DNA from 2 places in the Enterococcus spodopteracolus genome. Region 2 is predicted to be linked to the other one. Evidence: a T-box and tRNA genes for the amino acid it is inferred to sense, from the RefSeq annotation. Region 2 holds a T-box; the other holds one or more tRNA genes.

Region 1 (7,676 bases), on a different contig from region 2:
TCAACAACTACACCTAATCCATTGCCAGATTCAACTTTTGTGCCCGAAAAAGCCATATTTATTTGTTCAGCTAATTCTGTATTTTCAGGTAAGCTCTCAACCGTTTTACTGACAGAATGTGTTTCTCCTGTTAAAATCGCCTCATCCACTTGTAAATTGAAAGATTCGATGATCCGAACATCTGCTGGTACGATATCTCCAGCAGTCAAGACTACTTGATCCCCGACGACCAAGTCTGCTGGATCGATTTCTCTTTTTTTTCCATCCTCTAAAATCACTGCTTTATCACTCAATAATCCTTTGATACTATCTAAAGAAGAAGCTGCTTTTCGTTCTTGGAAGTACCCGATCATCGCATTTAGAAAAACAACTAAAAAGATCATGCCACCTTCCATCAATGCACCAGTTGCTACTTTCAATATCGCTGCACCTAATAAGATGTACATCAACGCATCATGGAAATAAGATAAGAATTTTTGCCATTCTGGTGTTTGATCTTTTTCTTCCATTTTATTTTTTCCATATTTTTGTTGACGTTCCAGCCGATCACTCTCTGTGATATATTCTGTGACTTGAACTTGTTTGATTGTTTCTTCCGTTGACTTATTATACCATTCCATACTTTTTATCCTCCAACACTGACTAATCTATAATCAGATTACAGGTTAGAGTAACTCTAAGGTCAAGGGTTTAGTGTAAATAATTTAAAAATACTCGCTTTTTTGAATCAACTAATAGTAAAATGAGGGACAGATATAAACTATAAATAAAATCAAACGGAAGTGAATCGATTGAAAATCAATGAATTAGCAAAATTATATGATATTACCCCACATACTTTACGTTACTATGAAAAAATCGGTTTGATCCAACCAGATTATGACGATAACGGTTATCGAAATTATTCGTACAAAGAATTAGAACAACTAAATACGATTCGCGATCTGCGATATTTTGATGTCTCTTTACCTGAGATCGTCGAATATCTGAATAATAAAAATATCGATCGAACAAAAGAACTTTTACGATTTGAAATTGATTCTTTGCATCGTTTGATTGCAGAATCAAAAGAAAAAATTTCCTTATTAGATGATCGCTTACAGTTAATCTATGAAGTAGAAGATACTCCATTCAATCAACCGATCATGATGGAACATCAGTTACGTCAAGTAATCAAACACGATGAAATGACGACTAGCGATGATGTTGATTACGCATTGAAGCAGCTGCATAAAAAATATGAGAAACACCTCAGTGCCAACAATCAAAATTTATTTGGAAGTATCTTACATGAAGAGTCAGATCCTTTTGCCTATCAAGTCTTTTATTTTTATCCAGAAACTGCCTCTTTGATCAATGAGGTGTCCACGTTACCATCCGGGAAATACTTGACCTACACTTACCAAGGAGCCTATGAGCAACAAGTCACAGGCATTCAAAAATTGAAAAAATATGCACAAACACATCAACTAGAATTAAAAAGTCCATTTTATGAACTCTATCTTGTAGATTTCCATGAAACCAATGACCAGAATGAATTTATTACACGCTTAGAAGTATTGATCTAGTAACCAACTATTTATCTAAAAAACACCACAAAAAAACAGCCAAAAGAGAGTAAAGCTAAGAGTTGCTTCTTCCTTTTGGCTGTTCATTTATTCTTTTTTACGCATGATAACGTTCAATACCATCTAAATAAGTGGCATCTAAGGTCATGTCAGGATTCAAGACGATGAAATCAGCATCTCTTCCTTTAGCAATCTTTCCACATGTATCGTCGATTTTACAGCTAACTGCAGGAACGTACGTAGCCATCATGATTGCTTGTTCTGGTGTAGCTAAGCCCCAATCTACGACATTTTTGATTGCTTCTTTTAATCTTAGGATACTTCCAGCTAGATTTCCAGATTCTAAGCGAGCCGTTCCATCTTTTACGACTACCGGGAACTCACCTAAATTGTAGTTACCATCAGGCATCCCACCCGCCATCATGCAATCCGTGATCAGAGCCACATGTTCATGTCCTGCTTTTTCCATCAGGATCTGTGCTGCATTTGGATGGACATGGTGACCGTCACAAATTAACTCAGAAAATACGTGATCCAATGATAATAATGCGCCGACCATACCTGGCTCACGATGGTTCAAGCCGCGCATCCCGTTAAACGCATGAACAAACACGCTTGCACCTGCTTCAACAGCTGCTTGTGCTTCATTGATCGTTGCATTACTATGACCTAAAGCAACTACAACGCCTTCATCTGTCACTTGTTTTACAAATTCTTCTACACCTGCGCGTTCTGGTGCTAATGCGATTTTTTTGATCAATCCGCCTGAAGCTTCTTGCCATTCATTAAAGACTGCCAAATCGGGGTCGCCAAAATAACTTGGGTTTTGCGCACCTTTATGCTCTTCTGTAAAGAATGGTCCTTCAAAATAGATCCCTTTGATTTTAGCCCCAGGAACTTCATGGTACATTTTTCCAATCGTCTCTGCCACATCTCTTAGACGTTCTTTACTAGAGGTTAATGTTGTAGGTAAAAAGGCAGTTACCCCACAAGATAACAAGCCTTCTGACATAGCTTTGATTCCTTCTGCGTCATTATCCATAACGTCGTGATTCATAAATCCATGAATATGTGTGTCTACAAGTCCAGGGGCAATCCATTTACCGCTTTGATCAATGATCGTTACTTCACCAGCTGGTTTTTCTGAAAGATATTCGCCAAAAAGCCCATCAGTGATTTCAAGATATCCAGTGTTTTTCACACCAGATGCTAAAAAGAATTTGTCAGCATAGATATAAGTTCTCATTCTATTCTCTCCTTTGATGATCTACCTTTAAATTACTCTTATTTACGAAAGAAGTCAAGAATGGTCTACACCATTTATATACTTTTAGCAATCTTTTTTACTGCTTGAGCTAATTCTTCATAAAACAATGCTTTTGATAGTTCATTTTGCTGTTTGTAAATCAAACTTTTTAGAATAAATAAATCATTTAAATAATAATAACTATTTTTTTCTTGTGCCCAACGAATCCCTTGATTCACTTGTTCAAGAGCTGCTTGGCGTTCTCCTTGATGAAATAGAAAACTACCATAATTATAAAAAATCTGCGTCAATTCGCTTTTGTTGTGCTCGTTGATCGTATCATGCAAGAGTTGGACACTACGACTTAAATAATATCTTGCTTCTGTACTTCTCCCTGCAACCCCATAGACTTTACCAATACAGCTGATCAATTGAATCTCGATATCACAGACATGTGTCCGATCTTTTTGGCTGGAGTAAGTCAATGCTTCTTTCAAGTAACTAAGTGCCTTTACTAGGTTTTTCCTTAATGTAAATTCACAAACACCTAAATAATAATAATACCGTTGAAAATCCTCAGCTGAATAGAGATTCTCTGTCACCTTCGCTGATTTTAGTTCTTGTTCTAATTTACGATAATCTCTTTTTAAAAAGTATAGATCCAGAAGATCAAACTGTCTAGTTGCTGCTCGAATCTTGTCCTTGGATAAGTTCATTACATAATCGATCGTTACACCAAGCCTGTGACAGATCTGAGCCATCACTAATACATTTGGTAACTCTTCGTTATTTTCGATTCTACTCAGCACACTTTGAGAACAAATGCCTTGTGAAAGCATTTGTTGAGTCATTTTTTGTTCTTTTCGGATTTCTTTGATGATCGTACCAAAGGAATCGACTAATGCTTCCATAAGTATCCCCCTCTCAAAAAAAATATGCGTATTCGCATGACTACATGTATTGTACTTGACTACTTTGTAAACTTCAAGAAAAGTCCAATAGCAATGAATCATTTTTCAAAAATTGACATTAAAAAAAACGCCTCGGTATCGAGACGGCTTTTAAATGAAGTCGTATTTACTTTATAAAAAAGTTGCCAATCACATCGTTTTTACTACTCGTTGGCTATTACTCGAAACTGGTTATTCGCAGGTGTTAAATGGGAATAAACCCCAGACAAAAACGGTTGATTTAGTGAAGTAAGCAAACGCCCATAAGAATCGTTGATTCCAATTTTTATAGTGATTCACTTACTTCATAAAATCTTGATTTGTCCCATCAGTTACTCGCTTACGCTTAAAGCTACCTACTTAATATGCACCACAGCCAAAATATGACAGTTCCTATCTTTGTTGATAGGTTGTCAGGAATTCACGCATTTTTTTCGCCGTTACTTTTAGATCGTCTAATTTTGGTAAGTAAACGATTCTGAAGTGGTCTGGATCAGGCCAGTTAAAACCACCTCCGTGAACAAGTAAAATCTTATGCTCGTGCAGAAAATCTAATACGAACTGCTCATCATTGGTAATATTGAAGCGTTTCGTATCGATTTTGGGAAAGATATAAAAAGCTGCTTTCGGCTTAACTGCTGATAATCCAGGAATATCATTGATTGCATTATAGATGTATTCTCTTTGTTCATAGATCCGTCCACCTGGCAATAGCAATTCATCCACACTTTGGTAGCCCCCTAAGGCAGTTTGGATGATTTGTTGTGACAGGACGTTTGAACAAAGACGCATAGAGGAAAGCATATTCAACCCTTCAATATAGCCTTTTACATTTGATTTGTCACCACTCAACACCATCCAGCCGACACGGAATCCCGCCACACGATGTGATTTAGATAGGCCATTCAATGTGACAACGAATAAATCAGGTGCTAAAGTCGCAATCGGGATATGCTCTAAGCCGTCCATCACTAAACGATCATAGATTTCGTCTGAATAAATGATCAATTGATGTTCTCGTGCGATTTTCACGATTTCTTCTAATAACTCTTTCGGATATAAAGCTCCTGTTGGATTATTAGGATTGATGATCACGATTGCCTTTGTCCGACTGGTAACTTTAGATTTGATATCCTCAATATCTGGATACCATTCGGCTTGTTCATCGCATACATAATGAACTGGTTTTCCCCCAGCCAAAGAAACAGAAGCTGTCCATAAAGGATAATCTGGCATTGGCACTAATACTTCATCGCCATTGTCCAACAGCCCTTGCATACACATCGTGATCAGCTCACTGACCCCATTACCAGTATAGATATCATTGATCGTCACATTTGGAAATTTTTTCAATTGACAATACTGTTCAATCGCTTTTCGTGCAGAAAAAATCCCTTTTGAATCCGAATAGCCTTCTGAATCTCTGGCATTCATGATCAAATCACGGATCACTTCATTTGGGGCCTCAAATCCAAATGGTGCTGGATTTCCCGTATTTAATTTTAATATACTGATGCCCTCTTCTTGCATTCGTTCGGCTTCTTCAAGAACCGGTCCGCGGACATCGTAACTTACGCCTTCTAATTTGTTGGATTTTTCAAATTCTCTCATAGTGATCCAATCCCTCGTTTCAAAAAAGTTAGAAATTTCTGATTATACTCATTTATTTCCATATCATACTCCATTCATCTGGATTTTGCCACCGTTTTAAAAAAATCCTAGATGAAAATCAACTTTTTTGCTTTTATTTCTCATGCCGATCATTCCAAAGATTTGCTGCCCAATCCATAGCGATCCCGATGATCACACCTAGGAATATCCCCATGGGCAATTGTCCGAATGCAGATCCAATGATAATGCCTGCTACCATTCCTAAAATTGAAAATTCCCCATCATATTTATTCATGATTTTCCTCTTTCTTATCTTGACATCTATTTCGTTACTCGCTATGATTAAAGTGTTGTTTCTTGCAGACGTGATGGAACGGCAGACATGCCACTATTCTATAGTAGGCTTGTAAAGCAGATGTGTTGGAACTGGCAGACAAGCATGATTGAGGGTCATGTGAGCGCAAGCTCGTGTGGGTTCGAGTCCCATCATCTGCATATAATTATGTTCGTAAAGTGTCCGAACTTTGCGAACTTTTTTATTTCCTCAGAACTTTCTTCTACTGTTATATGATATGCATTGTTTATATCAATAATCCAACATCCTATAAGGGTATAGAACCTGTAGTAAATTAGCTTTTTCTATGTATGTTATCTCCATAATATGATTGTATAACCTTTTACACTCCTTGCCCTTTTTTCCACTTGACAATAGTTGATTTAAGATGAATATCATTTTTGGAACTATTTATAAAAAATGAAATTATTCAATACCGATAGGTTCTAAATTTAATTTCTGATACAATGAATTTATAAAATTATTGAAAAGAGGAATGGATATGGGTTTGTTTAGCAGCAAGGCAGATAAAGAAAAGGCGAAACGTGAAAAAGAAAATCGCAAAGCTGAAAACGAAAAAATACTAGAATACTTTAAGAACCATAGTGACTACAACGTTGGCGACATGTATTTCGATGATAAACATGGTAAAATTTTTATAAAGAAATCTCTTACAATGAACAGATCACAAGCTGTATACAATTACGATGAACTAATTAGCTACACTCCTATATTTGAAGGTGGAAAAATAAAAAAACATCACGGCATTACTCGTGCAATAGTTGGTGGAGTTATAGCTGGTCCTGTTGGTGCTGTTGTTGGAGCTGGGACTGGTGGAAAAGAATTCGATACTATTAAGCGATTAGGTTTTATTCTTCACCTTACCGAAAACCGTTCTCAAAACTACATGCTTATTATTTCAGAATCTAAAACAGACAGTTTCTTAACAAAGTCTACATTGGAAGATTATAACAACATAGCAGCTAAACTAGATCAAATCATTTCTTCAAATACTAAAGAGTCCTTTCCCTCTGGAAGCGATGCCGATGAGTTACGAAAATTCAAAGGCCTTCTTGACGACGGAATAATCACTCAAGAAGAATTTGATGAAAAGAAAAAGGAATTGTTAGGTTAATAACTTTGAGCCTGTTCAACAGGCTTTTTTCTTTACCTTCTGTTCGCTTTACAAAAAGAACGTAAGTTCGTAAAATCGAACAAGGGGGAGAGAAATGATAATCCACGAAGAGGTAATGTTGTGGTTCTTTCATGATCCAAAGAAAAAATTTGAAAAAGAACTATATAAATACTGGAATTCCGAAATTGATTTCAAACTTGTAGAAAATAAGCTGTTAATCCACTTATACTAATCAAATAAAAACTATTTTATGCTACCTGCTTCTAAGACAAAAAATAATATGAAAGTATATTTTTTATTCGATATTGTCACAGATGTTCCTAATACAAAATTGCAGCATCGAAGGTATGATTTTAAGAAACGTTTGTTTTTAAATCCTGTGCTGGTTGAGTTGGCATGAGTAGCTGCCTATTCAATTAAAAAAACACCCGCTCCAAAGAGCGGTTTGTGAAAAAGCATTGTTGTTAGGTTGATACAATAAGGTTACTATCTTTTTATCAATTATTCAACTTATATAATCATTTTGTTGTCTAAATTACGTATGTTATAATTAATAAAGAGAGTATCGATATGCACGCTGTAGACTTCCCCAAAAGTTTTAGCCATCGATACTCTCTTTTCATAATTACGCCTACAATTAGTTTAAGGTTAACCTAATGTTAATGCAAGCGTTTTGTTTTTATGTTTTTAAGATTTTTCTATAAAAAAAAGACCCACTCCGGAGAGTGGGCGGGTATTAAAAAACGAATTCTTAGTATTGAGGATAACTTAAGGTTACTATGATTTTATTTATTGTTCAAGTTATGTGCTTTTCTTATCGCTTGTTCTCTTA
Region 2 (7,676 bases):
ACATTTGGCAAGTGGTACAACAGCGAAAATTGTTGCTGAACCAGTGTTTGATAACCATTTACGTTTAGGTAATGGAGTATGGAATATCTGTTATTATTCAGTAATCTTTAATTGCGGCTTTAATATTAGAGTAAGTAGTAATAGTATTAGTATTAGTAGTGCTTATGATCCTTGGTACTATCATGTGGGGGTTAGTGTGAAATCTAGTTCATTGAAAAGAGATAGCACAAAACAAGCAACTTATTATTTTGAGTTTGGAACTCCGATATGGGATTTTGGCGGATGGAGTGGCTGGTTAAGAGCATCAATTAATAGCTCAAATAATTTGGTCGTAACTGTTAAATAGGATGGGGGCTCTAGGAATAATAATAGCCATCATCAGTTTTATTTTGGCAGTAGGCGTAACAATATTGATCATTCGTATGCTAAAACAGTATTTCACCAAATCATAGCTCAAATGTGATCAAGTGAGGGTCATTAAGAAAATAGAATTCTAATTGGTCGTTAGGTTCTGCTAAAAAATGAAAAAACTCTTTATCTTCTCAGTTTTATCATACTAGAAGACAAGGAGTTTTTTATTAGTTGTGGCGTTTCTTTTTTTCGATACAATACAAGATCGGAGGATTATTTTTTTGATTGATAAATTGATAATTCAAAACATTGAATTGTTCTTGAGGCAACGCTTGGCAAAAGCTTTGGACCATATCTAGTTCTGCTTCGCCACCTTGATGGCCATAATAAACGACGATGATCATGCGACCTTGTGGAACTAAACGTTTCAAGATTTCTTCCATCGCTGTTTTTGTCGTTTCAGGTAGGGTGATGACGGATTTATCACTTTTTGGTAAATAGCCTAAGTTGAAAATACCGGCTTTGATCGGCTGTTGTTCAGCAATGACTTCACCAATGGTTTCATGCCCTTGTAAAAACAGGGTCGCCCGCTCCAATAAGCCATTCTCTGACAATTTCTGTTGTGTGGACGCCAATGCTTGCTGTTGAATATCAAAACTATATACTTGACCGGTTTTTCCGACTTTTTCTGCCAGAAATAAAGTGTCATGCCCATTGCCCATCGTGGCATCAATCACATGATCTCCTGGTTGGATGATTTCCTCCAATAGCGTATGACTATAATGAAGTGCCGTTTTCAACATCCGCTTTTGACTCCTTCTCGAATATTGTATTTTCCTTGATAGCTATTGCGACGAATCATTTCTTCATCGATCGCATTCAAGACTTCCCATTTTTTCAAACTCCACATCGGACCGACCAATGAATCCCAAGGCGCATCACCAGTTAAACGATGGATGATGATCTCTTGTGGGATCATTTCTAATTGGTCACAAATGACAGATACATAATCGGCTCGACTCATCAATTGCAGTCTGCCCTCGTGATAGTCACGTAACATCTTTGTTTTACGCATCAAGTGCATCAAATGTAGTTTGATTCCTTGGATATCAGAATCTAAGATCGTGCGACGAACATTTTCCCGCATCATTTCTAATGATTCTCCTGGCAATCCGTTGATCAGATGTGTACATACACGTATGTTGTGCTTCCGTAATTTAGCAACACCGTCTAGGTACGTTTGATAATCATGTGCCCGATTGATCAGGTCGGAGGTTTCTTCATAAGTCGTTTGTAAGCCCAATTCTACCCATAAGTATAAACGTTGATTCAATTCAGCTAAGTAATCCACGACTTCATCGGGTAAGCAATCTGGTCTGGTACCAATTGATAAACCCACGACACCTGGTAGGTTGATGACCTGTTCAAATCGTTCACGAATGACTTCGACTGGCGCATGGGTATTTGTGAAATTTTGAAAGTAAACGATGTATTGATTCACTTTTGGCCATTTTTTATGCATCATATCGATTTCTTTTTGAAACTGGATCGGTAGTGGCTCTTCTGGAGCAACGATCATATCACCAGATCCAGAAACACTACAAAAAGTACAACCACCGTGGGCAACTGTTCCGTCACGATTGGGACAATCAAAGCCACCATCGATCGGTACTTTAAAAATTTTTCCACCAAATTCATGACGTAACGCATAATTCCAAGAATGGTAACGTTTATTTCCTTCAGCATAAGGAAATTCCATTAAAATCCCTTCTTCCTATTTGATTGTGTAAATGGCAAGCGTTGTTGGACATACCAAGGATAAGTCAAGCATAACCAAAACAGGCTCAAGCTATATCCACCGAGGATATCACTAGGATAATGGACACCCAGATAGACACGACTAGCGCCAATACTCAGAATCAGTAAACCTAACAATACTTGGATCATCCATGCCCAATCTCTCGTCTTGATCAAAGATGGCATCAAAAAAATCAGTGTGCCATACAAGATCATACTCGTTGCAGCGTGTCCACTTGGAAAACTATACGTCGTTTCGACAACTAAATGTTGAAGACTTGGACGGTCACGCATCACTAGCAGCTTGATCAGTGGATTTAAGATCCCAGCAATTAGCACAAAATTGAGGGTAAACCAATAAAGTTCTTTTCTTTTTTTCTTGAACCATAACCAAAGAGCAACTAATCCAAATACTAAAATGACAGTTATTGCATTTCCAAATGTCGTGATCAACCGCTGAAATGGATTCCAATCAGGATAAGGAATACGAATCCAATGGGTCAGCGTTTGGTCAAAACTAGACAATAGATCCACACGAAATAAGACAAGTAGACTCAACGCTAGAAAAAGCAAGAAGCAACTTGCGGCTGAGATTTGGAAGATTCTTTTATTTTTCATTTAACTCCTCCTTCATGCCCAATCATTATAGCATTTATTATAAGAACGAAAAACAAGAGTTTTCTATTCCTGTTCACTTGGAGCAATGAATAAAAATATATTGTTATGCAAGTTGTAATGTAATAGCAACCCTCAAGTAATATACCCGACATATTTAATTAAAAAAATAGGTGGTCATATATAATTTAATAACTCGGAATCGTTTGATTAAAGGGTTAACAAAAGCGTCAAATCAAAAAATTACGAAAGATTACATAAAGATTACAAAACAACGTAATAGTCTTAAATAACTTTTAATAAATATTAAGAGAAGTTATAATTATTGATAAGGCTAGATAAAAGTAATTAAATATGGGGGATAGTATATGCAAAAGGAATTAGTAGGACGAAAAGAACGCAGACGTCTGGAACAAGCAAAGCGTTACCGTAAAGTAAAGCGAAGTGCGGCAATCGTCGGAACCGCAATGGTGGGCTGTTCAGCTGTAGCACCAGTATTACAATCAGTCGCTGTCAATGCGGATGAAACACCGATCCAAATGAACTCTCGGATCAATACCGCTGCATTTATCACAGAAATTGCCACATTTGCACAACCGATCGCAAACGCGAACGATTTGTATGCTTCAGTAATGATCGCTCAAGCAGTTGTCGAAAGTGGTTGGGGTGGCAGTACATTATCACGTGCACCTTATCATAACTTATTTGGGATCAAAGGAAGCTACCAAGGACAAACTGTTTATATGGACACGCTTGAATTCTTGAACAACCAATGGGTGACGAAAAAAGAACCTTTCCGTCAATATCCTTCTTTCGCAGAGTCTTTTAGTGACAATGCCTATGTACTTAGAAATACTTCATTTGGTAATGGCTACTACTATGCAGGTGCTTGGAAGAGTAATACTCGTTCTTATACGGATGCTACTGCCCATTTGACAGGACGCTATGCGACGGACCCAAGTTATGCGACAAAATTAAACAATCTTATCATGACGTATGGCTTGACTAAATATGACACACCAGCAACTGGAAATGCAGGCGGTGGTGCGACTACTGGCGGCAATACGATTAATACAGGTAACACAGGAAGTACAAATACAGGAAGCACGAATACAGGAAATACTGGTGGAAGTACGACTACTGGTTCAACGACGTACACAGTAAAATCTGGTGATTCTGTTTGGGGCATCTCAAATGCTCATGGCATCTCAATGGCACAATTGATTGAATGGAATAATATTAAAAATAATTTTGTTTATCCAGGACAAAAATTGACGATCAAAGGTGGTACAGCTGGCGGATCTTCAACAACAAATTCAGGAAACAATACAGCTTCTGCAGGTAGCAGTTCTGCTGGAACAACAACAAACAATTCGTCCGGTACGCGTTATACAGTCAAAGCAGGTGACTCTGTTTGGGGTATCTCGAATGCCCACGGCATCTCAATGGCACAATTGATCCAATGGAATAATATCAAGAATAATTTTGTTTATCCAGGACAAAGCTTGATCGTTTCTAATGGTGGGTCTGCTTCTGTAAATACACCATCGACACCAAGCACAACACCATCAACACCAAGTACAGGTGCTTCAGTTTCTGGTGCAAAATATACGGTCAAAGCAGGTGATTCTGTCTGGGGTGTGTCTCATGCCCACGGTATCTCAATGGCCCAGTTGATCCAATGGAACAACATCAAGAACAACTTTATTTACCCAGGACAACAGTTGGTTGTTTCAAATGGTGGCGCATCAAGCACTGCATCAACGAGTCCAGCACCTTCAACAACGACGAATAATCCAACGACTTCAAACACAGCAAGTCAAGGATCAGGCACCTACACGGTCAAAGCAGGTGAATCGGTGTGGAGCGTCGCAAATAAAAATGGGATCTCGATGAACCAATTGATTGAATGGAACAATATCAAAAATAACTTCATCTATCCAGGTCAAAAACTGATCGTAAAAGGTGGTAGTACAGCAGCACCAACATCTACACCGACAACAACGCCGGCAGCTGCGCCAAGCACACCGAATACGTCAGCAGCAACGAACACATCAACGTCTGGTGATACGATCTATACGGTCAAAGCAGGTGAATCTGTTTGGGGTGTAGCTGATAAACACGGCATCACGATGGATCAACTGATTGAATGGAACAATATCAAAAATAATTTCATTTATCCAGGCCAAAAAGTGGTCGTGAAAAAAGGAAATACAACAGCAGCACCTACGTCTAATGATGGCAAACGTTACACGGTCAAAGCAGGTGAATCCGTTTGGGGTGTAGCTGATAGCCATGGCATCTCAATGGCGCAATTGATCGAGTGGAACAACATCAAAAATAACTTTATCTACCCAGGGCAAAGTTTGATCGTTGCAAAATAATCGATCTGACTGAAATAATAGTTGATTGATTCAATAATATTTGTTACTATGAAGCTACTAAAAATTTAGTTGATCAACGTTTGAAAAGGAAGTAGTAAAAAGTCGAAAGTTTTAGAGAGCACATGGTTGGTGAAAATGTGTACGGACGCTTTTGAACTCGCCTTTGAGTTGCACCTGCTGAACAGTTCTCCCAGTAAGCAGAGGCGGTGACGACCGTTACAACGTTCAAGGCCTTGTTTAGTAAGGCAAAATTAGGTGGTACCACGTAGATTACGTCCTATAAAAAGAGCAATCTTTTTATAGGATTTTTTTGTTTTTCAAGGCCAGATGCTAAAAGAAAAACAGATCATTACATCAAAATAGGGGGTTCAAGATGAGCTATAATCACAAAGAAATTGAAAAAAAATGGCAAAAATATTGGGCAAAAAATAACACCTTCAATACGCATGATGAACCAGACAAACCAAAATTCTATGCGTTGGATATGTTTCCATATCCATCAGGACAAGGTCTACATGTTGGGCATCCAGAAGGCTATACTGCAACAGATATCTTAGCACGTTTCAAACGTAGTCAAGGTTTCAACGTGTTACATCCAATGGGGTGGGATGCATTTGGACTACCAGCAGAACAATACGCATTGGATACAGGGAATGACCCTGCAGAATTTACGCAAAAAAATATTGAAACCTTCCGTCGCCAAATCAATTCACTTGGTTTTAGTTACGATTGGAATCGTGAAGTCAACACAACAGACCCCGAGTACTACAAATGGACACAATGGATCTTTACTAAATTATATGAAAAAGGGTTAGCCTATGAAGCAGAAGTAGCAGTGAACTGGGTACCTGAACTAGGTACAGTGATCTCAAACGAAGAAGTGATCGACGGCAAAAGTGAACGTGGTGGCTATGATGTCATCCGCAAACCAATGCGTCAATGGATGCTGAAAATCACCGCTTATGCAGATCGTTTGATCGATGACCTCGAGCTTGTGGATTGGCCCGAAAGCATCAAAGAAATGCAACGTAACTGGATCGGTCGTTCAGTCGGAGCAAATATCACGTTTAAAGTGGCTGGCACAGACAAAGAATATACGGTCTTTACCACACGTCCAGATACGTTATTTGGGGCAACCTACTCTGTGCTAGCACCAGAGCTAGACTTAGTTCGTGAGATCACAACTCCAGAACAAAAAGAAGCAGTCGAAGCGTATATCGCAGAGACAGCGAAAAAATCAGATCTTAAACGAACAGATCTTGCTAAAGAAAAAACCGGCGTATTTACAGGGGCGTATGCGATCAACCCAGTAAATGGTAAGGAAATCCCTATCTGGATCGCTGATTATGTGTTAGCTTCTTATGGCACAGGTGCGATCATGGCAGTACCGGCACATGATGAACGTGATTACGAGTTTGCACAAGCGTTTGATCTAGAAATCTTACCAGTCATCGAAGGTGGCGATACTTCAACAGCTGCCTACACAGAAGATGGTGCGCATATCAATTCTGATTTCTTGAACGGATTGAATAAAAAAGAAGCCATCGATGCGATGAATCAATGGTTGGAAGAACATGGCGTTGGGAAAAAAGAAGTCAGCTATCGCTTGCGTGATTGGTTATTTTCTCGTCAACGTTATTGGGGAGAACCAATCCCAATCATCCATTGGGAAGACGGCACAGTGACAACAGTAGCAGAAGAAGAATTACCACTACGTTTACCAAAAACAAGCAATATCCAACCAAGTGGCACAGGGGAGTCACCATTAGCAAACATTGACGAGTGGGTCAATGTCGTTGATCCTAAAACAGGTAAAAAAGGCCGTCGTGAAACGAATACGATGCCACAATGGGCAGGAAGCTCATGGTATTACCTACGCTATATCGATCCACATAATAAAAAAGAATTAGCTAACTATGAAAAACTAGAACGATGGTTACCAGTAGATATTTATATCGGTGGGGCAGAACATGCGGTACTTCACCTATTGTATGCTCGCTTCTGGCATAAATTTCTTTACGATATTGGCGTGGTACCAACAAAAGAGCCTTTTGAAAAATTGTTCAATCAAGGAATGATCCTTGGAGAAAACAACGAAAAAATGTCTAAATCTCGTGGCAATGTCGTCAATCCTGACGATGTCGTAGAAGCATATGGTGCGGATACGTTACGTCTCTACGAAATGTTCATGGGCCCATTAGACGCATCGATTGCTTGGAGTGAAAATGGATTAGAAGGTAGCCGTAAATTCTTAGATCGTGTTTGGCGCTTGATCGTGGACGAAAACAATAAAATGCGTGATCGGATCACGACACTGAATGACGGTAAACTTGACAAAGTATATCACCAAACAGTTAAAAAAGTCACAGAAGATTACGAAAATCTACATTTCAATACAGCGATTTCTCAATTGATGGTCTTTGTCAATGAAGCATATAAAGTCGATGCCTTACCTTATGAATATATCGAAGGCTTCGTTCAATTGCTAGCACCAATCGCTCCTCATATTGGGGAAGAGCTATGGGCGAT

The links. A T-box is a leader RNA that pairs with one kind of tRNA and senses whether it is charged. The one in region 2 lies ahead of leuS (leucine--tRNA ligase), so its partner is inferred to be a tRNA-Leu.
Region 1: it encodes a tRNA-Leu, which carries the amino acid that the T-box ahead of leuS (leucine--tRNA ligase) is inferred to sense. The anticodon was not compared.

Annotation. Positions count from the first base shown of each region.
Region 1 is NZ_JARJHD010000005.1:150,967-158,642, forward strand. It holds gene P3R27_RS08655 (HAD-IC family P-type ATPase) at 1-620, opposite strand, end outside; gene P3R27_RS08660 (MerR family transcriptional regulator) at 792-1,568, shown strand; gene nagA (N-acetylglucosamine-6-phosphate deacetylase) at 1,666-2,814, opposite strand; gene P3R27_RS08670 (helix-turn-helix domain-containing protein) at 2,889-3,725, opposite strand; gene P3R27_RS08675 (hypothetical protein) at 3,880-4,017, shown strand; gene P3R27_RS08680 (pyridoxal phosphate-dependent aminotransferase) at 4,158-5,375, opposite strand; gene P3R27_RS08685 (hypothetical protein) at 5,509-5,670, opposite strand; tRNA gene P3R27_RS08690 (tRNA-Leu) at 5,787-5,870, shown strand; gene P3R27_RS08695 (SHOCT domain-containing protein) at 6,206-6,844, shown strand; partial or broken gene P3R27_RS08700 (DUF5960 family protein) at 6,939-7,244, shown strand.
Region 2 is NZ_JARJHD010000013.1:3,104-10,779, forward strand. It holds gene P3R27_RS11855 (DUF5626 family protein) at 1-346, shown strand, start outside; gene mnmM (tRNA 5-(aminomethyl)-2-thiouridylate-methyltransferase MnmM) at 579-1,154, opposite strand; gene mnmL (tRNA modification radical SAM protein MnmL/YtqA) at 1,148-2,110, opposite strand; gene P3R27_RS11870 (phosphatase PAP2 family protein) at 2,110-2,766, opposite strand; gene P3R27_RS11875 (LysM peptidoglycan-binding domain-containing protein) at 3,132-5,147, shown strand; T-box leader at 5,218-5,430, shown strand; gene leuS (leucine--tRNA ligase) at 5,521-7,676, shown strand, end outside.